Regions from separate parts of the Mesorhizobium sp. B2-4-2 genome, predicted to be linked through region 2. Evidence: predicted binding sites of a transcription regulator. Region 2 holds the regulator's gene; each other region holds the start of a gene.
The links. The regulator PhoB, encoded in region 2, activates phosphate uptake and scavenging genes when phosphate is short. The targets are predictions, from matches to a motif close to TGTCATNNANCTGTCAT.
Positions count from the first base shown of each region.

Region 1: the regulator PhoB is predicted to act here: its motif matches at 1,857-1,873, upstream of ugpB (sn-glycerol-3-phosphate ABC transporter substrate-binding protein UgpB).
Region 3: the regulator PhoB is predicted to act here: its motif matches at 1,413-1,429, upstream of FJ942_RS08465 (ceramide glucosyltransferase).
Region 4: the regulator PhoB is predicted to act here: its motif matches at 3,972-3,988, upstream of FJ942_RS24655 (DUF1045 domain-containing protein).

Region 1 is NZ_VFVM01000011.1:64,550-71,914, forward strand. It holds gene kaiC (circadian clock protein KaiC) at 1-614, shown strand, start outside; gene FJ942_RS22680 (ATP-binding protein) at 611-1,735, shown strand; gene ugpB (sn-glycerol-3-phosphate ABC transporter substrate-binding protein UgpB) at 2,132-3,436, shown strand; gene ugpA (sn-glycerol-3-phosphate ABC transporter permease UgpA) at 3,676-4,560, shown strand; gene ugpE (sn-glycerol-3-phosphate ABC transporter permease UgpE) at 4,569-5,417, shown strand; gene FJ942_RS22705 (sn-glycerol-3-phosphate import ATP-binding protein UgpC) at 5,425-6,474, shown strand; gene FJ942_RS22710 (ABC transporter ATP-binding protein) at 6,520-7,365, opposite strand, start outside.
Region 2 is NZ_VFVM01000015.1:91,477-98,841, reverse strand. It holds gene xylF (D-xylose ABC transporter substrate-binding protein) at 1-712, opposite strand, end outside; gene FJ942_RS25655 (ROK family protein) at 972-2,213, shown strand; gene phoB (phosphate regulon transcriptional regulator PhoB) at 2,221-2,910, opposite strand; gene phoU (phosphate signaling complex protein PhoU) at 2,930-3,637, opposite strand; gene pstB (phosphate ABC transporter ATP-binding protein PstB) at 3,663-4,466, opposite strand; gene pstA (phosphate ABC transporter permease PstA) at 4,463-5,314, opposite strand; gene pstC (phosphate ABC transporter permease subunit PstC) at 5,318-6,307, opposite strand; gene pstS (phosphate ABC transporter substrate-binding protein PstS) at 6,374-7,365, opposite strand, start outside.
Region 3 is NZ_VFVM01000003.1:314,831-322,195, forward strand. It holds gene FJ942_RS08465 (ceramide glucosyltransferase) at 154-1,305, opposite strand; gene apaG (Co2+/Mg2+ efflux protein ApaG) at 1,537-1,929, shown strand; gene FJ942_RS08475 (Hsp33 family molecular chaperone) at 2,066-3,097, opposite strand; gene argF (ornithine carbamoyltransferase) at 3,221-4,132, opposite strand; gene FJ942_RS08485 (aspartate aminotransferase family protein) at 4,148-5,347, opposite strand; gene FJ942_RS08490 (GcrA family cell cycle regulator) at 5,703-6,221, shown strand; gene FJ942_RS08495 (magnesium and cobalt transport protein CorA) at 6,326-7,333, opposite strand.
Region 4 is NZ_VFVM01000014.1:18,070-25,434, forward strand. It holds gene FJ942_RS24635 (ABC transporter permease) at 1-607, shown strand, start outside; gene FJ942_RS24640 (DUF2231 domain-containing protein) at 839-1,357, shown strand; gene phnN (phosphonate metabolism protein/1,5-bisphosphokinase (PRPP-forming) PhnN) at 1,413-2,045, opposite strand; gene FJ942_RS24650 (alpha-D-ribose 1-methylphosphonate 5-triphosphate diphosphatase) at 2,042-3,181, opposite strand; gene FJ942_RS24655 (DUF1045 domain-containing protein) at 3,226-3,933, opposite strand; gene iolB (5-deoxy-glucuronate isomerase) at 4,085-4,897, opposite strand; gene FJ942_RS24665 (DUF3329 domain-containing protein) at 4,902-5,120, opposite strand; gene iolE (myo-inosose-2 dehydratase) at 5,161-6,078, opposite strand; gene iolD (3D-(3,5/4)-trihydroxycyclohexane-1,2-dione acylhydrolase (decyclizing)) at 6,223-7,365, opposite strand, start outside.

The DNA of each region.
Region 1 (7,365 bases), on a different contig from region 2:
TTGTCACCAACTTTCTGGCGGGCGGAGTGGCTGCGGGCGAACGCGCCTTGCTCGTCGGCTATGAGGAGAGCCGCGGCCAGCTTTTCCGCAACGCGCGTAGCTGGGGCGTCGATTTCGAAGCGATGGAGGCGGATGGTCGCCTGAAGGTAGTCTGCCTTTATCCGGAAGCGCAGAGTTTGCCGGATCACCTTCTGATGATCCGCGAACTGGTGGCGGAGTTCAAACCCGATCGCATGGCAATCGACAGCTTGTCGGCATTGGAGCGCATCGCGCCAGAAACCGGGTTTCGTGAGTTCTTGATCAGCGTCACCTCCTTCATAAAGAAGCGCGAAATTGCCGGCCTTTGCACCGCTACCAACAAATCGCTTGTCGGAGGCCAGAGCGCTAGCGAGCAGCATATTTCCACACTCACCGATTCGATCATTCTGTTGCGCTACATTCAGCAGGAAGAATTCATGCATCGCGGCATGATGGTGCTGAAAATGCGCGGCAGCGAACACGACAAACAGATACGGCGCTTCACCATCGACAGTGGCGGTATGCATCTTGGAAAGCCCTTTGACAGCGCGCCTGATGTGTTCGGCGACTCCGCCGTGGACAACACGTCGACATGAAGAGCGCCTTGAATACGGCGCAAAACGCCGCCGAAATGCTGGAATCGCCCGGAGATACATCTCCGGCTGGCATCAGCCAGCTCAGCTTTCGCCAGTTGATCGAAAATACCGCCGACGGGATGCTGGTGGTCGATTTGGACGGAACAGTGCTCTATGCCAATCCTGCGGCAGCCGTAATTTTTGGACAGCCGCTTGACGAACTCCTCCACGTTCCGCTCGGCCGTCCGGTCGTCTCCGGAGAGATCGCCGAGATCACCGTTCACCGTTCCGGCCGCAAGCCGGCAGAAGTGGAAATGCGTACGGTCGAGGTTACCTGGGACAGCAGGCCCGCATTGCTTGCCAGCCTGCGCGATGTCTCGGCCCAGCGATCAAGAGAAGAAAACGCACGCCAGTCACAAAAGCTCGAGGCCATTGGACGCCTCGCAGCTGGCATTGTCCATGACTTCAACAACCTACTCGCCGTTTTCGGGTCTGGCCTTCGGCTTCTGGAGAAACAGATCGCTAAAGATCCTGCGGATGAGAAAGTCGCTCTGCTGGTCGAGGAGATGTTCAGGCGGATCGAAAATGGAGGAGCGCTAACACAGCAACTGCTTGCCTTTTCGCGACGCCAATCCCTGGTCCCGGAACAGATTGATCTCAATGAACGTATCAAGGGGCTGACGACGCTGCTGGAACGGACGTTGGGGAGCGGCATCCGGGTACAATGCAATCTGGATCCAGCCTTGGACCCTATCCTTATCGATGCCAACCAGCTCGACATCGCCGTTCTTAACCTTGCCGTGAACGCCAGAGATGCAATGAAAGGCAATGGCACTCTCACGATTGAGACCAGCAATTTTCCAAATGATCTGGAGGATTTGCGTTCAGCGGCGGCTTCATTTGTTCGCGTGACTGTACGCGATACCGGCTGTGGAATGAGCAAGGACACCCTGGCGCGCGTTTTCGAACCATTCTTCACAACAAAATCGGAAGGGCAGGGTACGGGACTCGGGCTAAGCCAAGTTTACGGCTTCATCAAGCAATCCGGTGGGCATGTCCGAATCGATAGCGAAATCGGTCAGGGAACAAGCCTGCATCTCTACTTGCCGCGCGCTTCTGGAACCGAGCGGCAGCAGAACTGAGCGGCGGCAGACCCATTCCCGGCCAGCAGACTGATTGGCCGATGTCAAATCCGTCAGGCTGAGCGCGGGACGGGAATTTCCACGCATCGACCGAGCATTAAACCGACGCCTTTTTCAGCGTTGTCATGTCAGTGTTGTCATGTGCTGTTAGACGCCGTCCGTCGGTGAGGTCGCTGACCGTCTCGAGACAGGTCCCTGGTACATCAATTCAAGCAGCAAGCCGCTATGCAATCCTTTTCCGGGTCACTTTCATCCGGAAGTGAACGCTACTTTAGCCGGATATGAAGTGCGCCTGTCCGCAACAAAACCGTTGTCCGCTGCGCGCGAACGACACATAGTGCCATTGCGGGAGTGCCCCTTTCGCCAATGACAAGCAATGAGAACGGGAGACGAAACATGAAGTTCTTTGGCTTCGCGGCCGGTGTCGCCGTGACCCTGCTTTCCACAACCTCCGCCTTCGCCGTTACGCAGATCAGCTGGTGGCACGCCATGACCGGCGCCAACGCAGAGGTCGTCGACAAGATTTCCAAGGATTTCAACGCCAGCCAGGGCGACTACCAGATTGTTCCGGTTTTCAAGGGCACCTATCCCGAAACGCTGAATGCCGGCATCGCCGCCTATCGCGCCGGCCAGTCGCCTGACATCATCCAGGTGTTCGATGTCGGCACCGGCGTGATGATGGCGGCCCGGGACGCGATCAAGCCAGTGGCCGAGGTGCTGACCGGCGCCGGGATGAACTTTGACAAGAGCCAGTATCTGCCAGGCATCGTCGGTTATTATTCGACGCCGGACGGCACCATGCTGTCCTTCCCCTACAACTCCTCCTCGCCGATCCTCTACTACAACAAGGACATCTTCCAGAAGGCGGGGCTCGATGTGAACAACCCACCCAAGACCTGGAACGAGGTGTGGGAGGATGCCAAAAAGATCAAGGCGAGCGGCGCCGCCGCTTGCGGCTACACCTCGACCTGGCTGACCTGGATACACCTGGAAAACTTCGCGGCGTGGAACGATGTGCCGTGGGCCACGCAGCAGAATGGCCTGGCCGGCGGTGATGTCGAACTCAAGATCAACTCGCCGATCTTCGTCAAACATTTCCAGGCGCTCGCCGATCTGGCCAAGGACGGCACCTTCAAATATGGCGGGCGCACCTCCGAAGCCAAGCAGATATTCCTCGCCGGCGAATGCGGCATCTTCACCGAATCCTCGGGCGGCCTAGGCGACATCGTCAAGTCGGGCATGAACTACGGCATTGGCCAGTTGCCCTATGACAGCGACGCCAAGGGCGCGCCGCAGAACACGACGCCGGGCGGTGCCAGCCTTTGGGTCTTCGGCGGCAAGTCCGACGAGGAGTACAAAGGCGTCGCGGCTTTCTTCGCCTATCTGTCCAAGACCGATGTGCAGGAATATCTGCACCAGAAATCGGGATACCTGCCGGTGACGCTCGCCGCCTATGAGGCGACGAAAAAGTCCGGCTTCTACGACAAGAATCCCGGTCGCGAGACGCCGATCCTGCAGATGACGGGCAAGGCGCCGACCGACAATTCGAAGGGCGTGCGGTTGCCGAACTTGCCGCAGGTGCGCGACATCCAGAACGAGGAGTTCGAAAAGATGCTTGCCGGCCAGGAAACCGCCCAGCAGGCGCTCGACAATGCGGTCACGCGTGGCAACGCGGCAATCAAGGAAGCGCTGGGGAATTAGGGCGCGTCCGAACCTATCGAGTTATAGTCCTTGCTCTACGAGGCCCCCCTCTGCCCTGCCGGGCATCTCCCCCTGAAGGGGGGAGACTGGCTGTCGCGACCGTTTTCGGCGATTGTCAAAGCTGGAGAATGGCAGCTGCCGCAGGAACTGCCAATCTTCCTCCAAGAAGGGGAGATGCCCGGCAGGGCAGCGGTGAGCGCCGTAGAGTGCCGCTCGGCTTTCCACGCCGGAGCGGCGCATTGACCCCGCGCGTCGTCTTTCCCAACAAAGTCTTGCCATACCTCCTGGTGGCGCCGCAACTTGCCATCACGCTGGTGTTCTTCTACTGGCCGGCCGGGCAGGCGCTCTACCAGTCGATGCTGAGGCAGGACCCGTTCGGGCTGAGGAGCAGGTTCGTCTGGTTTGCCAATTTCCGCAAGGTGCTTGCCGACCCGGCCTATCTCAACTCGATCAAGGTCACAGTGGTGTTTTCGCTCGCGACCGTGATCGTTGCCATGGGCGTGGCGCTGCTCCTTGCCGTGATGGCGGAAAAGGTGGTGCGCGGCAAAGGCCTCTACCGCACGCTGATGATCTGGCCCTACGCGGTGGCGCCGGCGATTGCAGGCATGCTGTGGCTGTTCCTGTTCAATCCATCGATCGGCTCGCTGTCTTATCTGCTGAGACGTTTGGGCGTCGCCTGGGATCCGCTGCTCAACGGCACCGACGCCATGATCCTTCTGGTGGCGGCGGCCGCCTGGAAGCAGATCAGCTATAATTTCCTGTTCTTCGTCGCCGGGCTGCAGGCGGTGCCGAAAACGCTGATCGAGGCGGCGGCGATCGACGGCGCCGGCGAAACCAAGCGCTTCTGGACCATCGTCTTCCCGCTTTTGGCGCCGACGACGTTTTTCCTTTTGGTCGTCAATACCGTCTATGCGCTGTTCGACACGTTCGGCATCGTCCACGCCGTCACCGGCGGCGGGCCGGGCAAGGCCACCGAGACACTGGTCTACAAGGTCTACAATGACGGCTTCGTCAATCTGATCCTCGGCGATTCGGCGGCGCAGTCGGTCATCCTGATGGTCATCGTCATCGCGCTCACCGCCATCCAGTTCCGCTACGTGGAACGGAAGGTTCATTACGGCTGAGGAGCGCGATGATCGGTCAATCCCCGTTTCGCATTTTCCTTGCACATGCCGTGCTCATCCTCGGCATACTGATCGTGGCCTTTCCGATCTACTACACTTTCGTTGCCTCGACGCAGACGCTGCAAACCATCCTTAGGCCGCCACTGCCTTTCCGGCCGGGCAGCGAGTTCTGGAACAATTACGGCGAGGCGCTGTTCGGCGGCGTCGGCCGCATCGGCGGGCTCGGCGTCGGCAGGCTGCTCCTCAACTCCACGATCATGGCGCTCGGCGTTGCGGTCGGAAAGATATTCATCTCGATCCTGTCGGCCTATGCGATCGTCTTCTTCCGTTTTCCGCTGCGCATGACTTTCTTCTGGCTGATCTTCATCACCCTGATGCTTCCCGTCGAGGTGCGCATCCTGCCGACCTACAAGGTAATGGTCGACCTCGGTATGATCGACACTTATGCCGGACTGATCATCCCGCTGATCGCCTCGGCCACCGCAACGTTGTTGTTCCGCCAGTCCTTCATGACCATCCCGGGCGAGTTGGTCGAGGCGGCGCGCGTCGACGGCGCCGGTCCATGGCGGTTCTTTTTCGATATCCTGTTGCCATTGTCGCGCACCAATATCGCGGCGCTGTTCGTCATTCTTTTCATCTACGGCTGGACGCAGTATCTGTGGCCGCTGCTGGTCACCAACAGCAACGATATGAACACCATCGTCATCGCACTGAAGAAGATGGTCTCCTTCGCCGATGCCGACACCCAATGGCATTTGGTCATGGTCACGGCGATCCTGGCAATCTTGCCGCCAATCCTGGTTGTGGTGCTGATGCAGCGCTGGTTCGTGCGCGGACTGGTCGACACCGAAAAGTGAGAAGCCGATGGCGACGGTCGATCTGAGGGACGTGAAGAAAGTATATGCCGGCGGCGTCGAAGCCGTGAAGGGCGTCTCCATTGCCATTCCCGACAAGGAACTCTGTGTGCTGGTCGGGCCGTCCGGCTGCGGCAAGTCCACGCTTTTGAGGATGATCGCCGGGCTGGAGACCATTTCTTCCGGCACGGTCGCTATCGACGGCAAGATCGTCAACACGATCGGCCCGACCGAGCGCGACATCGCCATGGTGTTCCAAAACTATGCGCTCTATCCGCATATGAAAGTCTACGACAACATGGCTTACGGGCTACGCAATCGCGGTACGCCCAAGGACGAGATCGACAGCAGGGTTCGTTCGACCGCCAAGGTGCTGGAGCTTTCAGCGCTGCTTGACCGGCGCCCGCGCGAGCTTTCAGGCGGTCAACGCCAGCGCGTCGCCATGGGCCGCGCCATCGTGCGCAATCCGAAAGTCTTCCTGTTCGACGAGCCACTCTCCAATCTCGATGCCAAGCTGCGCGGCCAGATGCGGGTCGAAATCAAGAACTTGCAGCGCTCGCTCGGTGTCACCTCGGTCTACGTCACCCATGACCAGTTGGAAGCGATGACGTTGGCCGACATCCTTGTCGTCATGAATGGCGGATTGGTCGAGCAGGCGGGCGCGCCACTCGACATTTACGAAAAGCCGGCCTCGACGTTCGTCGCCTCTTTCATCGGCGCACCGCCGATGAATCTTCTGTCCCTTTCGGGTCCGGCGCTGACCGGCAGCAAGACGAGCGACTTTGCGCCTGCGAATGCCGTCACGCTTGGCTTCCGCCCCGAGGATGCCGATGTCACTTTCGCGGCCGAGGCACCGTCCGGCGCGCTCGTGCTGCCGACAATGGTGGAGGCGGTCGAGCCGGTGGGAGCGGACAGCTTTCTTCACTGTGCGGCAGGAGGCGACCGCATCGTCGTGCGTGTGGCCGCGCGCGCAACAGCCAAGCCCGGCGACCAGTTGCGCGTCGTGGCCAAGGCCGAGAAACTTCACTGGTTCGATCAGGCTGCAAAGAGGGTCGACTGACGCCAATCTTGCATGCTGATCAGCGAGCCGCGAACCGTCGGCCGGTCAGGCGAATACATGCGCCTGTCCCGACACGGTGAGCCGGACGATCTCACCGACCGCCGGCGCGTCCATGCCGGACTTGCGCAGGATCAGCGGCGTACTGCCGATGGCGGCGGCGTCCGGCGGGTCGGGGCTGTTGAGCAACCGCACCGCGACCGTGCAGGTCGAGCCGGCGAATGCGGATTCCGTTACCTCGCCAAAAAGCATGTCCGGCGTGCCGGACATGCCCTCGCGCGATGTCCGCTTCAGTCCGATCTGCTCCGGCCGCAACATGATACGGGCGACATCGCGGCTGTCCGACGTATCGACGGCGATGCGGCCAAGCGGCGACGTGGCGAAACCGCCCGCTATCTTCGCCGGCAGGATGATGGCGTCGCCAAGGAACTCGGCAATCATCCTGTCCTTCGGCTTGAGATAAAGTTCGCGCGGCGTGCCGATCTGCGAGAACCGGCCCTCGCGCATCACCGCGACCTGGCTGGCGAAGGACAGCGCCTCGGCCTGATCGTGCGTCACCAGGATGGTGGTGATGCCGGCGGCTTCGAGCAGTTCCGCCACGGCCTTGCGCATGGAGGCGCGCAGGCCGGTGTCGAGCGCCGAGAACGGTTCGTCGAGCAGCATCAGCCGCGGCTTCATCGCCATGGCGCGGGCGAGCGCCACGCGTTGCTGCTGACCGCCGGAGAGTTCGTGCGGGCGGCGCTTCAGGATCGCCTTGTCCAGCCCTACTATATAGGCCAGTTCGACGATGCGTTCGGAGCGTTTGTCCAGCCTGCGGTCCATCCCGAAACCGATATTGTCGCCAATCGTCAGGTGCGGAAACAGGGCGCCGTCCTGTGCAACCAGGCCGATACC
Region 2 (7,365 bases):
TACCGGCCAGGCCTTGAGCCGTCAGCGCCGCGACGACGCCGCCGGCAGTGCCGTCATTGGCCGCGACGACCGCGTCGACCTTATTGTCGTTGGCGGTCAGGAACTGCTCCATGTTCTTCTGCGCGTTGGCCGGCAGCCAGCCATCCGTATAGGCTTCGCCGACATTCTTGATCTTGCCGCTGTCGATGGCGTCCTTGAGCACTTCCATGGAGCCCGAGAACAGGAAATCGGCATTCGGATCGGCACCCGAGCCCTTGATGAAGACGTAGTTGCCTTCCGGCTTCACCTTGAACACTTCGCGGGCCTGCATGCGGCCGACTTCCTTGTTGTCGAAGGTCAGATAGAAGACGTCCTTGTTCTCGATCAGGCGGTCATAGCCGACGACCGGAATGCCTTCGTCGAGCGCCTTCTGCACCGCCGGGCCGATGGCGGAGGCGTCCTGCGCCAGGATGATCAGCGAATTGGCGCCCTGGGAGATCAGGCTCTCGACGTCGGTGAGCTGCTTGCCGGGATTGGACTGGGCGTCGGCGGAAATATACTTGTCGCCGGCGGCTTCGATCGCCTTCTTCATGGCGGCCTCGTCGGTCTTCCAGCGCTCTTCCTGGAAGTTCGACCAGGAAACGCCGATGACCTTGTCCTTCGCCTGCGCGACCGACGCGAGCGTCAGCGACATGGCGACACCCGCCAGGATGGCGGCTGTGAATCTCTTCATCTTAATCCTCCCTGCGCCGCGTATGGCGCGACCAAACAGGCCCGTAGGCCGGCACAAAGGCTCTATTTTTTCGAGCCTCGAAAAAACACTGGTCCATCGTCGGAACGCTGTCAACGTCGATTCTGATGTATTTTGATGTCCTCGTGAATTTTTTTCGAGCTCCGGAATAAATAATGACAGCCAAGGCCGGTTCTGCCAGTATTTGACGGTCGTCGGGATCCTGGGGAGAGAACGCGGCGACGGGGAGGATGCGAGAAACATGTCGGTCGGAATCCGCCACGACGATTTGCGCCGACGCAACCGGGCGATGGTGATCGCGGCCGTGCGCCGTGCCGGGCAGCCCTCGCGCACCGAGATTGCCGCGACCACCGGGCTCAGCCATTCCACCATATCGGCGATCTCCTCCGACCTGATTGGCGAAGGCATCCTGGCGCAGAGCAAGCCGAGCGAGGCCGGTGCGCTGAAACGCGGCCGGCCGCAGGTCGGCCTCAGCCTCAACCCTGAAGCCGCGGCGGTGATGACCGTGGTGCTGTCGCTGAATTTTCTCTCCGTTGCCGTCATCGACTATGCCGGCCAGGTGATATCTGAAGAGCAGCGCCGGCTGGACACGCTCACCCTGTCGCGCGAGGCGCTGATCGGCGAATGCGTGGCCATCGTCAGGCGGCGGTTCGAGGATCCCGACCTCGACGTCGGCAGCATCGCCCGTATCGCGCTGGCGATCCAGGGCATCACCGACACGGATGCGCGCACCATGCTGTGGTCGCCGATCACGCCGCAGACCGACATCGCCTTCGCCGACATACTGGAGGCCGAGTTCGGCATTCCCGCCACCATGGAGAACGATTGCAACATGATGGCGGTGGCGCTGCGCTGGCGCGATCCCCAGCGCTACCGCGACGACTTCATCGCCATCCTTTTGTCGCACGGCATCGGCATGGGCTTGGTGCTGAAGGGTGAACTGTTCACCGGCACCCATTCATCCGGAGGCGAGTTCGGCCACATGATCCATCGCCCCGGCGGGGCGCTCTGCCGCTGCGGGCGGCGCGGCTGCGTCGAGGCCTATGCCGGCAACTATGCCATCTGGCGCAACGCGAGGCAGCTTGGCGAGGACACCGAGCCCGTCGACGTCAGCGACGCCGACATGCGCACCCTGGCGGCCTCGGCGCGCGAAAAGGACGGGCCGGAGCGCGAAGCCTACCGCAAGGCCGGCGAGGCGCTGGGTTACGGCCTTGGCAGCCTGTTCGCGCTGATCGATCCGGCGCCGGTCGCCATGGTCGGCGTCAGCGCCGCCGCCTTCGACCTGATCGAGCCGGCTCTGCGCGAGGCCATTGCCCAGACCGCCGGCGGCCAGCACTCGAAATCGATTTCCTTCGACACCGAGCCGAACGAACTGCCACTGATCCGCGAGGGCTGCGCCATGCGCGCGCTGACCTTCGTCGACCAGGAGATTTTCGCGCCGGGGGCACAGGCGAAATCAGGCGTGGGCGAGAACGTTGCGTGACATATCCCTAGTCTTCGCGAATCGCATACCCCGCGCCCCGAATGGTGCGGATCACGTCAGGCATGCGGCCATTGTTGACCGCCTTGCGCAGCCGGCCGACATGCACGTCCACGGTGCGCTCGTCGATATAGATCGTTTCGCCCCAGACATTGTCGAGCAGTTGGCTGCGCGAGAACACGCGGCCGGGATGTCGCATCATGAATTCGAGCAGGCGGAACTCGGTCGGCCCGAGCCGGATCTCGCTTTTCTTGCGGTAGACCCGGTGCGATTCACGGTCGAGCACGATGTCGCCGACCTTGAGCACGCTGGACAGAACTTCGGGCTTGGCGCGGCGCAGCAGCGCCTTGACGCGTGCCATGAATTCCGGCGTTGAGAACGGCTTGACCAGATAGTCGTCGGCGCCGGTGGAGAGACCGCGCACCCGGTCGCTTTCCTCGCCGCGCGCCGTCAGCATGATGATCGGCAGCCGCTCGGTCTCGGGCCGCATGCGGAGACGGCGGCAGAGCTCGATGCCGGACACCGCCGGCACCATCCAGTCGAGCACAAGAAGGTCAGGGACATTCTCCTGCAAGCGGATCTCGGCTTCGTCGCCGCGCGTCACCACCTCTACCTGATAACCCTCCGATTCCAGATTGTAACGGAGCAGCACACCCAGCGGCTCCTCGTCCTCCACCACCATGATGCGTGGCGCGATCATCGACTGGTCACCCCTGCCGTCAAGCCGCTGGCGCCGACATCGCCGTCTCGTCCTGCTTCGGGCGATTGGCGGGCAATTGCGTGCCGGTCAGCACATAATAGGCATTTTCGGCAATGTTGGTCACGTGATCGCCGATGCGCTCGAGATTCTTGGCGCAGAACAAAAGATGCGTGCAGGCGGTGATGTTGCGCGGATCCTCCATCATGTAGGTCAGCAGCTCGCGGAAGACCGACGTGTATTTGACGTCGATGCGTTCATCGTCGGCGCGCAGCTTGGCAAGTGCCGCGGCATCGCGCGCCGCATACTCCTCGATCACGCCTTGGACCTGGATCAGCACAAGCTGCGCCATGGCGTCGATGGAGTGCGACAGGTCGCGCGGCGTGGCGGCAAGGCCGACGGTGCCGACGCGCTTGGCGATGTTCTTGGCGAGATCGCCGATGCGTTCGAGATCGCCCGCCATGCGGATCGAGCCGACGACATGGCGCAGATCGTCCGCCATGGGCTGCCGCTTGGCGATCAGGGTGATGGCGCGGTCGTCGAGTTCGCGCTGGCGCGCATCCATGATCGCGTCGTCGGAGACGACGCGCTGGGCGAGCGCGTTGTCGGAATTCAGGAGCGCCTTGGTCGCGCCGCCGACCATCGATGAGGCGAGATCGCCCATGTCGCGGATCAGCCTGCTGATCTGTCCGAGATCTTCGTCAAAGGCTGCGACTGTGTGTTCGGCCATGATCTTGGTCCTCGTATGCCTGGGATCAGCCGAAGCGGCCGGTGATATAGTCCTGCGTGCGCTTCTCGCGGGGCGACGTGAAGATCTTCTCGGTGCGGTCGAACTCGACCAGCTCGCCCAGATACATGAAGGCGGTCTGCTTCGACACGCGCGCCGCCTGCTGCATGTTGTGGGTGACGATGACGATCGTATAATCGGCCTGCAACTCGTCGATCAGCTCCTCGATCTTGGCGGTCGACAGCGGATCGAGCGCCGAGGCAGGCTCGTCGAGCAGGATGACCTCCGGCTTCACCGCCACCGTGCGGGCGATGCAGAGGCGCTGCTGCTGGCCGCCCGAAAGGCTGAGGCCGCTGGCGTTGAGCTTGTCCTTGACCTCGCTCCACAGTGCCGCGCGCTTCAGCGCCTGCTCGACACGGCCGTCCATCTCCGCCTTGCTGAGCTTCTCATAGAGCCTGACGCCGAAGGCGATGTTCTCGTAGATCGACATCGGGAACGGCGTCGGCTTCTGGAACACCATGCCGATCTTGGTCCTGAGCAGGTTGAGATCCTGCGAACGGTCGAGGATATTCTGGCCGTCGAGCAGCACCTGGCCCTCGGCGCTCTGCCTCGGGTAAAGCTCGTAGATGCGGTTGAAGACGCGCAGCAGCGTCGACTTCCCGCAGCCCGAAGGCCCGATGAAGGCGGTGACGCTGCGCTCGGGCAGCGACAGGCTGATATCCTTCAGCGCCTTCGACTGGCCATAGTAGAAATTGAGGCCCTTGACCTCGATCTTGGCTTTCTCGACCGCGACTTCGGGCGTATTCAACTCAGTGGACAACATCGGTTTCATCTGTCCTCTCTGCGTCCGGTAAGGCTGCGGGCGAAGATGCTCAGCCCGAGAACCGTAAGGGTGATTATGAGTGCGCCGGTCCACGCCAGCTGCTGCCATTCCTCGTAGGGGCTGAGAGCGAACTGGAAGATGGTGACGGGCAGGCTGGCCATCGGCGCATTGAGATTACTCGACCAGAACTGGTTGTTGAGCGCCGTGAAGAGCAGCGGCGCCGTCTCGCCGGAAATGCGGGCGATGGCCAGCAATATGCCTGTGACGATGCCCGACAGCGCCGCACGGTAGGCGACCGAGCGGATGACCACCCAGCGCGGCGCGCCGATCGCGGCGCCGGCCTCGCGCAAGGCGTTCGGCACCAGGTTGAGCATGTCCTCGGTGGTGCGAACGACGACCGGGATGACCAGGATGGCCAGTGCGACGGCACCGGCGATCGCCGAGAAATGTCCCATCGGCCGCACCAGCAGCTCGTAGACGAACAGGCCGACGATGATCGAGGGTGCCGACAGCAGGATGTCGTTGATGAAGCGCACGACGGTGGTGAGGCGCGAGAAGCGGCCATATTCGGCCATGTAGGTCCCAGCGAGGACACCGATCGGCGTGCCGACGATGACGGCGATGACTGTCATCATGATACTGCCGTAGATGGCATTGAGCAGGCCGCCGGCATCGCCGGGCGGCGGTGTCATTTCGGTGAACACAGAGAGCGAAACACCCGACAGGCCCTTATAGAGCAGTGCGCCGAGGATGAGCGCCAGCCAGGCCAGGCCGATGCCCGCCGCCGTGACGCATAGCGTCATCATCACGGCATTCCTGCGCTTGCGTCGATTGTGAAGCGATGTGGCCGTCGACATCGGTCAGGCTCCCGTGCGGCTGTCCATGCGCAGCAGCATGTAGCGCGCAAGGGCAAGGATCAGGAAAGTGATGACGAACAGGATCAGGCCGAGCGCCACCAGCGAAGACGTATAGAGATCGCCGTCGGCTTCGGTGAATTCGTTGGCGATGGTCGCCGAGATCGTCGTGCCGGGCGCGAACAGCGAGGCGCTGATGCGGTGGGCGTTGCCGATGACGAAGGTTACCGCCATGGTTTCGCCGAGCGCGCGGCCGAGGCCGAGCATGACGCCGCCCATGATGCCGACGCGGGTATAGGGGATGACGACGCGGCGCGTGACCTCCCAGGTCGTGCAGCCGATGCCGTAGGCCGATTCCTTCAGCACCGCCGGCACCGTGTCGAAGACATCCTTGGTGATCGAGGTGATGAAGGGCAGGACCATGATGGCAAGGATCATCGCCGAGGTCAGAAGGCCGATGCCGTAGGGCGGGCCGGCAAACAGGCTGGAGAGTCCCGGCACGTCGTGGAAAAGCTTGATGATGAAGGGCTGCACCGTCGTCTGCAGGAACGGCGCGAACACGAACAGGCCCCAGATGCCGTAGATGATGGAGGGTATGCCGGCAAGCAGCTCGACGGCGATGCCGATGGGGCGTCGGAGTGGCCGCGGGCAGAGTTCGGTAAGGAAGATGGCGATGCCGATGCCGATGGGAACGGCGATCAGGATAGCGATGGCGGCGGTGACGATGGTTCCGTAGATCGGGGCCAGCGCCCCGAAATTCTCGGTAACCGGGTTCCACGATTCGGTCGTCAGGAAGGAGAACCCGAATTTCGACAGCGCTTCCCACGAGCCGGCAAACAGCGAAATCGCCACGCCGCCGAGGATGAGCAGGACGAGGATGGCGGAAAAGCGTGTCGCCGCCCGGAAAATCGTATCGGTGAGCGCGAAGCGCCGGACCGTCGCTTCCCTGGCCCGCATGGCGGCCGACGATGGCATGGCTTCGGAGACGGCGGTCATCTGGCCCTCGCGTTTCAAAGGAAGACAGGGAGGGCGCCGTGAAGCGCCCTCCTCGTTCAGCAGGGATTACATGGCGGAATAGAGCGGCTTGCCGTCTTCGCCGACGATGTCCTTGGCCCACATGTCCTCGACGCTCTTGACGACCGCGTCGGGGATCGGAACGTAGTCCAGCGCGCCGGCCATGTCGTCGCCCTTGGCGTAGGACCAGGCGAAGAACTTGAGCGCTTCACCGGTCGCCGCCACGTCGCCGGGCTTCTTGTAGACCAGGATCCAGGTCGCCGACGTCATCGGCCAGGATTCGGCGCCCGGCTGGTTGGCCAGGATGACGCCGTAACCCGGCTGCGAGCTCCAGTCGGCATTGGCCGCCGCCGCCGAGAACGCCGCCGCCGTCGGCTCGACCTTCTTGCCGTCCTTGTTGATCATGTCGGCATAGGTCAGCTTGTTCTGCTTGGCGTAGGCGTATTCGACATAGCCGATCGAGCCACCGGTCTGCGAGACGTTGTTGGCGACGCCTTCATTGCCCTTGGCGCCGATGCCAACCGGCCATTCGAGCGCGGTGTTGACGCCGACCTTCGACTTCCAGTCGGCGCTGACGTCGGCCAGGTAGTAGCTGAAGTTGAACGTGGTGCCCGAACCGTCGGAGCGATGCACGACGGCGATCGCCTGGTCGGGAAGCTTGACGTCGGGATTGAGCTTGGCGATCGCCGCGTCATTCCAGTTGGTGATCTTGCCGACGAAGATATCGGCCAGCGTCGGGCCGTCGAGCACCAGTTCGCCCGGCTTGATGCCTTCGAGATTGACGACCGGAACGATGCCGCCCATCACCATCGGGAACTGTGCAAGTCCGGTGGATTCGAGATCCTCGCCCTTCAGCGGCGCATCGGAAGCGCCGAAGGTGACGGTCTTGGCTTTGATCTGCTTGATACCGCCGCCCGAGCCGATCGACTGGTAGTTGAGACCGATGCCGGTCTCCTTCTTGTAGGCATCGGCCCACTTCGCATAGATCGGGTAAGGGAAGGTGGCGCCGGCACCGGAGATGTCAGCTGCCATTGCCGCGG
Region 3 (7,365 bases), on a different contig from region 2:
TTGGCCCTGTTTGTCTTTGCCTTGTTTCATCCCACTCGAACAGCATCGCCGTCGGGGCGCTCCATAGGTTATTGTATACACAAAAATAGAGCCAAGTTCAACAATTTTTGTATATACGATAACCTTCCTCGACATCAAGCTGAACCGCCGACATCAAGCGCGGGAGGGCGTCTCTTCGAGCTCGGCCGCCTTGGTGCCGATGGTCATGGCGTTGCCGCGCCAGTCGACGGCCCCGCCCAGCCAACCGCGCATCCAGATCGCCGGCAACATCAGGTCGCGTGCGATCATCGCGGTGACGATGCGCGGCGACAGATACCAGCCCTTTGCCGAGGCGAGCATGCATTCCGGCAGGTAGGCGAGCGCCAGCACGCAAAGCGCTGTCATGGGCAGGCTGACGCCGGCGCTGGCCGCGGCGATCAGCGCCAGCACGAGCGGAGCCGCCACGCCGGTCAGGATCTCGGGCGCGAAGAAGAGCGGAAAGGTGACGCGGCGCAGGCGCGCCCAGCGGGCCTGGCGCGACCAGATCTCGCCCGGCATGCGCTGCCCGAGCGGCTGCTCGAAGGGCGAAGCGACGAGATTGACGCGCAGGCCGAGCCTGTTGACCAGTTTGGTCGACGCGGCATCCTCCGCGATCTCGGCGGCGAGCGCACGGATGCCACCATTGGCGTCGAGCATCTGCTTGTTCCACAACATGCTCTTGCCCTGGGCAAAGCCGAGGCCAAGCGCCTCGCCGGCATATTGCCAGCGCGCCTGCAGCGTGTTGAGGAAAGCGCATTCGACTTCTGCCCAGAAGCCGTCGGGCCGCGAACCGATCGGCGTCGAGCAAACCAGGCCGGTGTCCCGCCGCCATGCCGCCATCAGGTGCTGGACGTAGTCTTTCGGCATCAGCACGTTGGAATCGGCGAGAATGACCCAGTCGTGGCGCGCTGCCTCCCAGCCCTTGACGCAGTTGTTCAGTTTCGGGTTGGCGCTGACGCGGTCGTCGCCGGTGAGCAGGCGGGCCGGCACGGCTGGAAAGCGGGCGATCGCGGCGCGGATCGGCTTGACCGCGGGGTCGTCGGCATGGGCGACACAAAAGATCAGTTCGTAGCGCGGCCAGTCGAGCGAGAAAGCGCGCTCAAGCGTCTCATGGGTAAACGGCTCGACGCCGCGCGCCGGGATGACGATCGAGACAGGCAGCGGCTTGCCGGCCGGCGGCGCGATGGCGGCGCGCCGTTTCAGGCGCGAGCAGGCGAGCAGGATGCTGGCGAGATTTGAGGCGATGAGAGCGATCGAAAGCGAGCCGGTTATGAGAGCGAGTTCCATCGATATCCGGTCACTCCAGAAAACCCGGCCCGCTTGGCGGCCGTTTTCGACAGTTCGACAGAGCGCCCGAGTCGCCCGGCATTGCTGGTGCACACCATCATTGTCATGTGTCACTCAAATGACATTGTTTGTCGGCACCTGCCCTTCAGGGACAGCAACTCGGACGCGCACGGTTGATCGAACCGCAAAGAGCGCCGAATGTTCCACACCGGATTTGTTTTGGAGCCGCTCATGTACCGCGCCGTCACGCGCAACATCGAAGTGCAGGTCAGGCCGTTCTATCTCGAGGACCGCTCGGATCCTTCGGAAAACCGCTATGTCTGGGGCTACCAGATAACGATCGACAACCAGTCCGACGAATTCGTGCAGCTGTTGTCGCGCTATTGGCACATAACCGACGGCGCCGGCCGGGTCGAGGAAGTGCGAGGTGCCGGCGTGGTCGGCGATCAGCCCGAACTCAATCCCGGCGACAGCTATCAATACACGTCGGGCTGTCCGCTCTCGACCCCGTCGGGGATCATGGTCGGTCACTACACCATGCGCAACGAGCGGGGCGAGACATTCGACATCGCCATCCCCGCCTTCTCACTCGACCTGCCGGGGACAAGGCGGACGGTGAATTAGACGAGGCAAAATCGGCGACAGCGTCGTTCTCCCCGTCACTATACGGCGAGAAATGTCCGGCAGGAATGAGGGGCAGCGCCGCCCCTCATCCGCTCTTGGGCCCCTTCTCCCCGTAGAACGGGGAGAAACAAGAACCCTACTGAGTCGTAAATTCCGCCGGGTCGAAGTCATATTGCGTCGAACAGAACTCGCAAGCGACGTGGATGCCGCCGTCCTCGGTGCTGTCCTTGATCTCCTGCGCGGAGAAGCCCTCGAGGATGCCGCGGATCTTGTCGCGGGAGCATGAGCACTGATCGGCGACGGGAACGCCGCCGAAGACGCGGACGCCATGCTCGTGGAACAGACGATAGAGCAGCCGCTCTGCGCCGATGGTCGGATCGATCAGTTCGGTCGGCTCGATGGTGCCGAGCAGCGCCAGCAATTCCTGCCAGGAATTGTCTATGGGATCGTGGATCTCCTCGCGCGGATCGACATCCCCGCCGGGCAGGTCAGGAACGCGCATGCGCTCGGAGGCCTGCGGCAGGAACTGCGCCAGGATGCCGCCCGCCCGCCACTGCTCGTGCGCGCCGCCGGGGCCGGGCGTCAAAAGCTTGGCGACCGAAAGCCGGAGATCGGTCGGGATCTGCTCCGACTGGCGGAAATAGGTGCGCGCGGCCTCTTCCAGGGTCTCGCCGTCGAGCTGGACGATGCCCTGGTAACGTTGCGTGTGGGCACCTTGGTCGATGGTCAGCGCCAGCACACCGTTGCCGAGCAGCGTCTGCTGCGAGGTCTCGCCGGCCGCAATCAGCGCCTCCAGCCGGTCGACATCGAAGCGCGCATAGGCACGCAGCGCCGAGGGGGTGGAAAAATCCGCGACCAGCATGTCGACAGGCCCGTCGGTGCGGGTCTGCAGGATGAACTTGCCCTCGAACTTGAGCGAGGTGCCGAGCAGCACCGTCAGCACACAGGCTTCCGCCAGCAACCGGGCGACCGGCTCGGGATAATCATGGCGGCCAAGGATCGCATCGAGCATCGGTCCAAGCTGCACGGTGCGGCCGCGCACATCGAGCGGGCCGACCTCGAAGGGCACGACGTGATCATCGCCGGCGTAACCGAATTCGCCGAGTTTGGGGTGATGTTCAGCCACTTGATGGGTTTCCAGCATGACAAAGCTCCAGGGCGCGGCCATGCCGCCCTTTGGGGAGCATGCGTCTAAACGCGCTTGATTTGCGTGATGCCGCGCAGATAGGCATCGCGCCTCCGGAGATCAAGTTCCCCGGCACGTCAAGCGCCAAGACACTTCAAGTCCACTTCAGGCCCCAAGACACCAGGCAAGCACGGCCTTCTGGGCGTGGAGCCGGTTCTCGGCCTCGTCGAAGACCACCGAATGTGGACCGTCGATGACCTCGTCGGTCACTTCCTCGCCGCGATGCGCCGGCAGACAATGCATGAACAGCGCGTCGGGCTTTGCCTTGGCCATCAGCTTGGCGTTGACCTGGTAGGGCGAAAACACATTGTGGCCGCGGGCACGGTGCTCCTGGCCCATCGACACCCAGCAGTCGGTGACGATGCAGTCGGCCTGGTCGACGGCTTCCTCTGGCGAGCGGGTAAAGGAGAGCTTGCCGCCATGCGCCTTTGACCAGTCGACATGCTTCTGCGCCGGCTCGCTGCCTTCGGGCACCGCGACGTTGAGGTTGAAGCGGAACCGCGCCGAGGCTTCCAGCAGCGAATGCAGCACGTTGTTGCCGTCGCCGGTCCAGGCGATGGTCTTGCCGGCGACCGGACCGCGATGCTCCTCGAAGGTCATGATGTCGGCCATCAGCTGGCAAGGATGGGTATCGTCGGTGAGCCCGTTGATCACCGGGATGGTCGCATTCTCGGTCAGCTCCAGCAGCCGCTCATGCGAGGTGGTGCGGATCATGATGGCATCGACATAGCGCGACAGAACCTTGGCGGTGTCGGCGATGGTCTCGGAGCGGCCGAGCTGCATCTCGGTGCCGGTCAGCATGATGGTCTCGCCGCCAAGCTGACGCATGCCGACATCGAAGGAGACGCGCGTGCGCGTCGACGGCTTGTCGAAGATCATCGCCAGCACCTTGCCTTCGAGCGGTTTCGAGCGCTCGCCCGCCTTGAGGCGCGCCTTGCGCTCCACTGCGTCGGTCAGCATGGAGCGCAGGTCGCCTTCGGAAACGGCGGAGAGGTCGGTGAAATGACGAAGTGACATCAGGAGCTTTCGAATTTACTTCGCGGCTTCAGCGGCGATTGCCTCGGTCAGGGCCTTGGCGCCGGCGCGAATGCGCTCCAGCGCTTCATGGATCTCGCTGTCCGTGACGGTGAGCGGCGGCAGCAGGCGAATGACGTTGTCGCCGGCCGGAACCGCGAGCAGATGCTGGTCGCGCAGCGCCATGTTCACCTTGCCGTTGGGCATGGCGCATTTGAGGCCCAGCATCAGCCCCGTGCCCCTGATATCCTCAATGACCTCGGGGAATTCGTCGGCCACCCCTGCCAGCCCTTGCTTCAACAACAGCGCCTTGCGCTGCACATTCGCCAGGAAGCCCTCCTCCAGCACCACGTCGAGCACGGCATTGCCGACCGCCATGGCCAGCGGGTTGCCGCCGAACGTAGTGCCGTGGACGCCCGCGGTCATGCCGACAGCCGCCTCGTCGGTGGCAAGGCAGGCGCCCATCGGGAAGCCACCGCCAATGCCTTTGGCGATGGCCATGATGTCTGGAGCGACCCCCGACCATTCATGCGCGAACAGCTTGCCGGTGCGGCCGATGCCGCACTGGACCTCATCGTAGATCAACAGCAGGCCGTGCTGGTCGCAGAGCTGCCGCAGCCGCTTCAGCGATTGTGTCGGCACCGGGCGGATACCGCCCTCGCCCTGCACCGGTTCGATCAGGATCGCCGCGGTCTCCGGCGTGATCGCTTTTTCGGCGGCGTCGATATCGTCGAAGCCGACCTGGTCGAAACCCTCGACCTTGGGGCCGAAGCCTTCGAGATATTTGTACTGGCCGCCGGCCGCGATGGTCGCCAGCGTGCGGCCATGGAAGGCGCCCTCGAAAGTGATGACGCGGAAACGCTCGGGATGGCCCTTGACGAAATGGTAGCGCCGCGCCGTCTTGATCGCGCATTCCAGCGCCTCGGCGCCCGAATTGGTGAAGAACACCTTGTCGGCGAAGGTGGCGTCGGCCAGCCGCTCGCCGAGCCGGCTCTGCCCCGGGATCTCGTAGAGATTGGAGACGTGCCAGAGCTTGGCAGCCTGTTCAGTGAGCGCCGCGACCAGATGCGGATGGCCGTGGCCCAGCGAATTGACGGCTATGCCGCCGGCAAAGTCGAGATATCGCTCGCCCTTGTCGGTAACCAGCCAAGTGCCTTCCCCATGGTCGAAAGCCAGGGGTGCGCGAGCAAAGGTCTCGAAAAGCGCCGAACCGCTCATTATATGCGTCTCCGGAACCGGAAAATCAAAAAAGCCGCCAAAGCGGCGGCCTTTGCGGCTTATCGGGTTTTTCAGCCATGAAGTCAACGAAAACGTCGCGTAGTGGCGCGCGGCAAGCCTCCCGACGGGACGCCGGCTCATAAGTGAGCTGGCAAGTTGGGGAAAACCGAAAAAACCGATTCGTGTTGCACTTCGGACTCTTGTCACCGAGTCAGCGCATAAGGTAGTTGTAGTCGGGAAATAACTAGATTTCGTGCGGCGGACCTAATCACCAGATATATGTGGTGTCTGCCCCAGCAGTGGTGCTGGGCCGGGAATGGATTCCGATTGCCGTACGCTTAGCAGGAGCGCGGTCATGAATTGGACTGACGAGCGGGTCGAACTCTTGAGAAAACTGTGGTCGGAGGGTCTGAGCGCAAGCCAGATTGCTGCCCAGCTTGGAGGGGTCAGCCGCAATGCCGTCATCGGCAAGGTGCACCGGCTGAAATTGTCGGGCCGCGGGCGCGCCACGGCAGCGCCGGCACGCCAGAAGAAGACGGCGCAAGGGTCGGGCGCGCAGAAATCGGTGTCGCGCCCCGCGAGTGCGACCCGCCACGTCACGACATCGATCGGAGCAACGGCGCTGCAAGCGCAGTTCGATGCCGAGCCGGTGGCCCGCCACTATATCCGGCCGGTCGAGAATGTGGTGGTGCCGATCTCGCGGCATCTCCAGCTCACCGAACTCACCGAGCGCACCTGCAAATGGCCGAACGGCGATCCGCTGTCGGAGGACTTCAATTTCTGCGGCAACGAAGCCGCCGAAACCGGACCCTATTGTAAATACCATGCCCGCGTGGCGTTCCAGCCGGCAGCGGAGCGGCGGCGGAATAGATAAGGGACTAAGGCAGCAGGGCAGTAGGGCAGTATGTTTTGAATTTGCGCTCCCGAGCGTTTAGCCTACTGCCTACTGCCTACTGCCTACTGCCTACTGCCCTACTCTCACAGCCATCCATTCTTGCGAAACCGCCAGTAGAGGAAGCTGCAGATCAGCGCGATCGCCAGCAGCACCATCGGGTAGCCGTATTCCATCTTCAGTTCCGGCATGTCGCTGAAATTCATGCCGTATATGCCCGCGAAGGCTGTCGGCACGGCCAGGATTGCCGCCCATGAGGCGAGCTTTTTGGAGATCGCCGTTTCCTGGCTCTGGCCCACCAGCAGGCTCGCCTCGAAAGCAAAGGCCAGCACTTCGCGCAAGCTGTCGATCTTTTCCTGGACGGTGCGGATATGGTCGGTCACGTCGCGAAACAGCGGGTGCATGGCTGAATGGATCTGCGGCAGGTCGGCGCTGGTCAGCCGGCGGCAGACCTCCACCAGCGGCAGTGCGGCATTGCGCAGCCGCAACAGATCGCGACGCAGCATATAAAGGCGTTCGATATCGGGGCCGGTCATCGGCTTCAGCAGGACCCGGTCCTCGATCGCCTCGACCTCATCCTCGATCTGCTCGAGCACCGGCATGTAGTTGTCGACGATGAAATCGAGAATGGCATAGAGGACGAAATCCTCGCCCTTGGCCAGTGAATGCGGGCAGCTTTCCCAGTGCTGGCGCACCACAGCATAGGATGTCGAAGGGCCGTGCCTGACGCTGACGATGTAGCCGCTGCCCACGAACAGATGCGTCTCGCCGAAGGTGACGCGGCCCTCGATCAGCTGCGCGGTGCGGGCGACGATGAACAGCGCATCACCATATTGCTCGATCTTCGGCCGCTGGTGCGGATGCTCGGCATCCTCGATTGCGAGCTCATGCAGATGAAATTGCGCCTGCACGCGCAGCAGAAGCTCGCGGTCGGGTTCAAGCAGCCCGATCCACACCACGTGCCCCGCTTTCCTTGCCCATGTGCCGGCTTCCTCGATCGGGATGTCGGCGATGCGGCGCCCGGCTGTGTAGACGCTGGAGGCGATGACGGCCGATGTCGGCGGCGCGGGCTTGAAATCCCGGACATATTCCATCGCAGCCTCCCGAAGCACTGCCTTTGCTGGGA
Region 4 (7,365 bases), on a different contig from region 2:
CTACACCGCCGACGGCACCGCCGGCTTCGCCTTCGGCCAGAATTTCCCGGAGCTCGAATTCTTGACCGCCGGCCGCTCCTGGGGCGTGCCGAACTCCTTCTTCGCCCTGATCGTCATCGCCATCGTCATGTGGGTGGTGCTGCACCGCTCGGTGTTCGGCCGCTATCTCTACGCCATCGGCAAGAACGAGGAGGCGGCGAAATATTCCGGCATCCGCACCGGGCGTGTCGTCATGGCCGCCTACGTCATCTGCGGGGTACTGACGGCGCTGTCGGCGATCTATTTCGCCATGTACACGCGATCCATCTCGCCGGCCAGCCACGGCCAGTTCTACGAGCTTTACGCCATTGCCGCGGCCGTGCTCGGCGGCTTCTCGCTGCGCGGCGGCGAGGGCTCGCTGATCGGCGTCATCCTCGGCACCGTGCTGCTGCAGGAGCTGCAGAACCTCGTCAATCTGCTCGGCATCCCGTCCTCGCTCAACTTCGCGGTGATGGGCGGCGTCATCCTCATCGGCGTGCTGATCGACCAGCAGTGGGGCGTGTTCCGCGCGCGGCGGCGCATGGTCGACGCCAGCCGCAAGAGCATCGCCGGGGCAGCGGCGGAATAGTCAGGGGCAAAAAGCCGCCGTCCGCCGTGGCCGTCGAAAGATAACGCCGCTCTATCTCGCCCGCCCCGCAATTCCGCTCGATCTGTTGTCGGCCGTATCTGTGCGGCCCCAAGTGACTTGAGTGCAAAAGGGGGGCGGCATCGCGAAAACGGTCTTGCGAGCTTCCATCCGGATTGGAACGAAACCCTTATCTGGGCGTTGTTCAAAGCTTTTCTATTCGGAGGCATGGTCATGGCTGCGAATCCGCTAAGCACCGCCAAGGTGGGAGGTCATCCCATCCATCCGATGCTCATTCCCTTTCCTGTCGCGTTCCTTGTCGGCGCGTTTCTCACCGATCTGATGTTCTGGGGCACTGCCGACGTCTTTTGGGCACGCGCGTCGATGTGGCTGATTGGAGCAGCCATCGTCATGGCTCTCCTGGCGGCGATTGCCGGCTTTATCGATTTCCTGAGCGAGCCGCGCATCCGCGCTCTGACGGACGCCTGGTATCACATGGTCGGCAATTTGACCGCCGTCGTTCTGGCGCTGATCAATTTCTATCTTCGCTACAGCCAAGGCGCCGAAGCGGCAGTTCGCCCATGGGGAGTGCTGCTTTCATTGATCGTTGTCTGCATCCTGCTGTTTACCGGCTGGAAAGGCTGGGAAATGGTGTACCGTCATCACGTCGCGGTTCTGGACGCGCCGACACAACCTTCGGCAACGCCGTCGGCCAGCACGCGTCGTGCCGATCACGACCGGCACGCGGCATAAAAGGAAGGTGTTTCGATGTTCAGGTCAGGCGAGCGCCACCTGACCATCAACACCTTTAGTCGATCAGCCCCGACATGTCGGAGAACGCCATCGCCTTGCGCAGCACCTCGGCAAAGCGCTCGCCTGCCGCTTCGCGCGAACCGCTATTGTCGATCGAGGTGACGCCGGGTCCGGAGAGCGTCACAGGGGCGCTGCGCGCCAGGCGTGCCAGAACCTCCCCGCGCGACTCGCGGCCACGCATCGCCAGCCGCCCGGCCAGCACATCGGGCGAAGCGGTGATCTCGACGACGGCCAGATTGGCATAGCGCTCCCGCAAGGCAGGAATGATCGCGCGCGATACGTTGGCGACAGCGACATGGCCGTTGGCCACTGCCCAATCGACCTCGGCCGGCAGGCCGTAGCGCAGGCCGTGCGCTTCCCAGGAAACGGCGAAGGCGCCGTCGGCTTCGGCCTCGATGAAGGCGGCATCGGCCAGCGTGTCGTGATCCTCGCTTGCCGTGTCGCTCGGTCTGGTGATGACGCGGCGCACGAACTCCAGCCGCGGCTCGTCGGCGAAAAGCGCCTTGGCATGGCCGATGATCGTATCCTTGCCGGCGCCGCTCGGGCCCACCACGGCAACGAAGACGCCGTCGCGTATCGGAAACGCCTCGGCCGACAGTTCACGCTCGATCAATGCCGAAGCCATCACGCGACCCGCCGCCCCTGCCGCCAGACCGTGCGCACCACCGGAACGTGGTCGTCGAGGCGCACGCGCACCAGGTCGGCCCGGCGGCCCTCTTCGATGACGCCGCGATCGGAAAGACCGACGGCCTCGGCCGGGTTCTTGGACACCATTGCCACCGCCTGCGGCAGGGAAATGCTATCGACGACGTCGCCGAGAAAGAAGGCGGACTGGATCAGGCTGAAGGGGATGTAGTCGGACGACAATATGTCGAGCAGGCCGTCGCTGGCCAGCGTGCGCGCCGAGACGTTGCCCGAATGCGAGGCGCCCCGCATGACATTGGGCGCGCCCATCAGCACGCCGAGCCCTGCATCCTTCGAAGCCCTGGCGGCTTCCTCGGTGGTTGGGAATTCGGCAACGCGCACGCCTTGCTCGATGGCTTCGTCGACATGGCCCGTCGTCGCATCGTCATGGCTCGCAAGCACGATGCCGCGCTCGTGGCAGGCGGCGGCGATGAAGACGCGGTTCGGGGCCGAATTCCGGGCCGATTCGCCCATCCGCTTCTCGCAGAATTTCTGGAAATCGTGATCGGTCAGCTTCAGCTTGCGCTGATAGTAGTAGGCGTAGGTTTCGAGGTTGACGAACTGGCGCTGGCCTGGCGCATGGTCCATCAGCGAGGCGAGCTTCACCCGTTCGTCCGTCTCGAAATTGGCGAAGGCCCTGAGGCAATCCGGCGCCGAGACCTCGCAGCGTAGATGGATGAAATGATCGGCCCGCAATCGATCCATCCGCACGCTGTCCTCGATCGCATCGGCGAGCTTGCGGATGTCGGCGGCGTTGAGATCGGCATCCTCGTCCATGCCGACACGCAAGGCGTCGAGCACGGTGGTGATGCCTGCCGTCGCCACCTGCGCGTCATGGGCGAGCACGGCGGCGATCGGGTTCCAACGCACCTTGGGCCGCGGCGCATAGTGGCCTTCCAGGTGATCGGTGTGCAGCTCGACCAGTCCCGGAATGATGAAGTCGCCAGCCATGTCCTCGCCGGCTCGCACGACGCCGGCGGATATGTCGGCGATCAGACCGTCACGCATCACGAGCGAACCGTCGATGATCTCGTCGGCAAGAACGATGCGGGCGTTGCTCAGAATGGTGTCGGCGGTCATCTTAGGCAGTCCTTGGTTTTTTCTCGCCTTTGCGGCTTGTTGCTTCAGGCGGTTTTTCTGGCCGGACGGCGCCCGAGCGCGTGCTGGGAAAGCACCATGAACGGGGCGCCGGGTTCGGGCTCGATGAACAACGTCAGCGCGTCCACCGGAACCGGCTGGCGCAGCACCTCGGTGAACAGGCCCTCGATTGCCAGGCGAAGACGATGGCTTTCCTGTGGCCCGGCCCTGCCGGACAGCGTCATGTGAAAGCGGAAGCTCTCGAAGACGTAAGGATAGCCCCATTGGCAGAGATTGCGGAATTCGCCCGGCTTCAGCGAGTCCGGGCTGCGCCGCTCGATCTCGGCCTCCGTCAACGGCGCGCGAAAGCGGTCGAAATCGCGCACCACATCATCGGCGAAGCGATTGAGCGGAGGCAATGGCGCCTCCGGCACCAGTGCGAAGAAACCGTCGATCTGGCTGACGACGAGACGCGGGATCATCACAACGGGCGTCGCCTGGGCAAAGGCGTCGAGCGCTGCGCGCAACGAGGCTTCGGTTTCGTTGGCCGCTAACCGGAAAGGGGCTTTCAGCGTTGCGTGAAAACCATAGCGCCGTGCCGATGCGGTGTGGAAGGCGACTTCCGCCGCCGACAAATCGCCCACCGCCTCCACCGGTCGCGTCGCGGCGCCGAACGGGTCACGGCCCAGCCAGTTGGCGGCGATCCGCGCCAATTTTTCGTCCTGTTGGGGGGTGAAGTAGATGGCGTAGCGCATCGAAAATCCTCGTCAGCCCGTTGCCATAGGTGATTTCCATGACGGATTGACGAAGCTTTGAAGGGTTTTCGAAGGCAAATCGACCCCGCCGGTCCTTAGCCGACGATTTTTCTGATCTGGACCAACAGGTTCAGCCGTGAACGCGCAACGGTCAGGCCTTCATCAGCCATTCGTGCTCGGGCGCATTGTGGAATTTCCACGTCCGCTTCGGGCCGGCCATGACGTTGAGGTAGTAGAGGTCGTAGCCATGGCAAGCCGCGCAGGGGTGATAGCCCTTGGGCACCAGCACGACGTCGCCGTCCTCGATCGCCATCGCCTCGTCCAGCGCGCGGGAGCCGTCCTTGTCGGCGTCGGTATAGACCCGCTGGAAAGCAAAGCCCTGCGGCGGGTTGAGGCGGTGGTAATAGGTTTCCTCGAGATAGGATTCGTTAGGGAGATTGTCCTGGTCGTGCTTGTGCGGCGGATAGCTCGACGTATGGCCGCCGGGCGTGATGACCTCGACCACCAGCAGCGAATCGGCCGGCTTGCCCTCGGGCAGGATGTTGGTGACGTAGCGCGTATTGGTGCCCTTGCCGCGCACCTCCTGGCCGAGGTCGTCAGGCCCGATGACGCGAACCGGCAGGCCGCCGCTCAATCCCGGCGCCGAGCAGACCGCCAGTTCCAGTCCGCTATCAGCCGTCACCGACCAGTCCGATCCCTGCGGCACATAGACCGACCATGGTTTGCCTTCGAAGGGCGACATGCGCTGGCCGAGCAGGCCGAGATCCTTGCCGCCGGCCGCGACCGTGCCCTTGCCGGTGACGAACACCAGGCAGACTTCGCGATCGTCCGTTGTTCCCGAAGCCGTTTCGCCCGGTTTCAGCCGATGCAGGTCGAACCCGACATAGGTCCAGCCGGCGCTTTGCGGCGTGACGTGCGCGACACGGCCATGGCCCTTGTCGGCTTTGACCAGCAGCTTCGACATCCGGTTACTCCTTCGGTTCGACTTCGGCGGGCGCCTTGTTCTCGTCGGCCGGCTTGTAGAGATAAAAAAACTGCCAGACGCCATAGCCGGCGAAGCCCAGCGCGATCACGCCCCAGAACGGCGTGCCGCTCGCGAATTCGATGATCGACCAGATGACGCACACCGCGACGACGGCGACACGCCGCCACAATGGCCGGAAGAAGGGGTGCTCGGAATCTTTCATCGCGGCAACCTACAGCAAGCCCGGCCTGGCGAGAACCCGATCAGACATCGGGGAAGCCCTGCGTCTCGACCGTATAGCCGGCCGCCGTCATCACCCGCATCAACTCCTTGTGGCCCACCTGCGCCATCTTGAGCGGCGGGTTCTTCTTCGGGTCCTGTTCGGCCTCGACCACGAACCAGCCTTCATAGCCGTGGTCGGCGAAACGCTGCACGATGGCGCCGAAATCCAGCGAGCCGTCGCCCGGCACGGTGAAGGCGCCAAGCGCCACCGCGTCGAGGAAGGACTGCTTCGTGCGGTCGAGCTTCTCGATCACGCCCATGCGCACATCCTTCACATGCACATGGCTGATGCGCTTGTGGTGATTGTCGATGGCGCGCAGCACATCGCCGCCGGCAAAGGCCAGATGGCCCGCATCGAGCAGCAGCGGAATGCCCGCTCCGGAATGGCGCATGAAGGCGTCGAGCTCCGGCTCGGTCTCGACCACCGCCGCCATGTGATGATGATAGGAAAGCGGCATGCCTTGCTCGGCGCACCATTCGCCGAATTCGGTCAGGCGCCTGGCATAGGCCTTCATCTCGTCGCTCGAGAGTTTCGGCTTGGTGGCGAGCGGCTTCGAGCGGTCGCCCTGGATCGAACGGCCAACCTCGCCATAGACGATGCAAGGCGCGTTGACCGCCTTGAACAGGTCGATCATCGGCTGGATGCGATCCTTGTTCTTGCTCATCTCCTCGTCGACCAGCGTGCCCGAGAACCAGCCGCCGCACAGCGTGACGTCAGCCGCCTTCAGGATCGGCAGCATCACCTTGGGGTCCTTGGGAAAGCGCCGTCCCATCTCCATGCCGGTGAAGCCGGCCGAACGCGACTGGCGTAGGCACTCCTCCAACGACACGTCGTCGCTGAGTTCCGCAAGATCGTCGTTCCACCACGCGATGGGGGACATGCCCAGTTTGGCTTTCAAGTCGTCACTCCGGTTCTTGTTCACCCTCCCCCTTGTGGGGAGGGTCGCTGCGAAGCAGCGGGGTGGGGGTGCGGCGCCAGACCCTACCCGGACCTTCGGTCCGACCTCCCCACAAGGAGAGGTAGGGGGTGGGCAGCGCCGAGATCAATCGCCGACGCTCTGCATCCGCCGCTTCTCGTCATAGACCTTGCGCGCCGCGTTCACTTGGCTGCGCTCGGAGACTTCCGGCACCGCCACGTCCCACCAGTGGCCGCCGGCATCGGTGGAGACCAGCGGATCGGTGTCGATGACCAGCACCGTGGTGCGGTCGTTGCCTTTCGCCTGAGCCAGCGCCGTCTCCAGCCCTGCGATCGACGAGACCTTCTCGGCGATCGCCCCCATGCTCGCGGCGTGCGCGGCAAAGTCGACGTCGGGCAGCACCTCGTGGCGCGCGTCCTTCAGGAGATTGTTGAAGTTGGCGCCGCCGGTCGCCATCTGCAGCCGGTTGATGCAGCCAAAACCCCTGTTGTCGAGCAGCACGATGGTTAGCTTCAGGCCGAGCATCACCGAGGTGGCGATCTCGGAATTGAGCATCAGATAAGAGCCGTCGCCGATCATGACGACGACCTCTTCCCCGGGCTTGGCCATCTTGGTGCCGAGCCCGCCGGCAATCTCGTAACCCATGGTCGAGAAGCCGTATTCGGCATGATACGAGCCGGGCGCGCCGGCCTGCCAAAGCTTGTGCAATTCGCCCGGCAGCCCGCCGGCGGCGTTGAGCAGCGTCACGCCGGAGCCCATGGCGCGTTGCACGGCGCCGATCACCTGCGCGTCGGAAGGGTAGGCGGCATTGGTCGACGCCGTCACCTTGGCGGCTTCGGCCTGCCATTCCTTCTTGCCGGCTGCCGCATTGTCGGTCCAGGCGGATGGCGCCTTCCAACCCTTCAGCGCGGCACCGAGTTCGGCCAAGCCTTCGGCCGCGTCGGCGACCAGCGGCGATGCCCGATGCTTGCCGGCATCGAAAGGCTGCACATTCAAGCCGATGATGGTCTTGCCCGAATTCTTGAACAGCGCCCAGGAGCCGGTGGTGAAATCCTGCAGGCGCGTGCCGATGGCGAGCACGACATCGGCCTCTTCCGCCAGCCGGTTGGCGGCCGACGTGCCGGTGACGCCGATCGCCGCCATGTTGAGCGGATGATCGTCCGGCAGCGAGGATTTGCCGCCCTGCGTTTCGCAGACCGGAATGCCGGCGCCTTCAACGAATTTCGCCAGTTCGTCCGAGGCCCGAGAATAGAGCACGCCGCCGCCGGC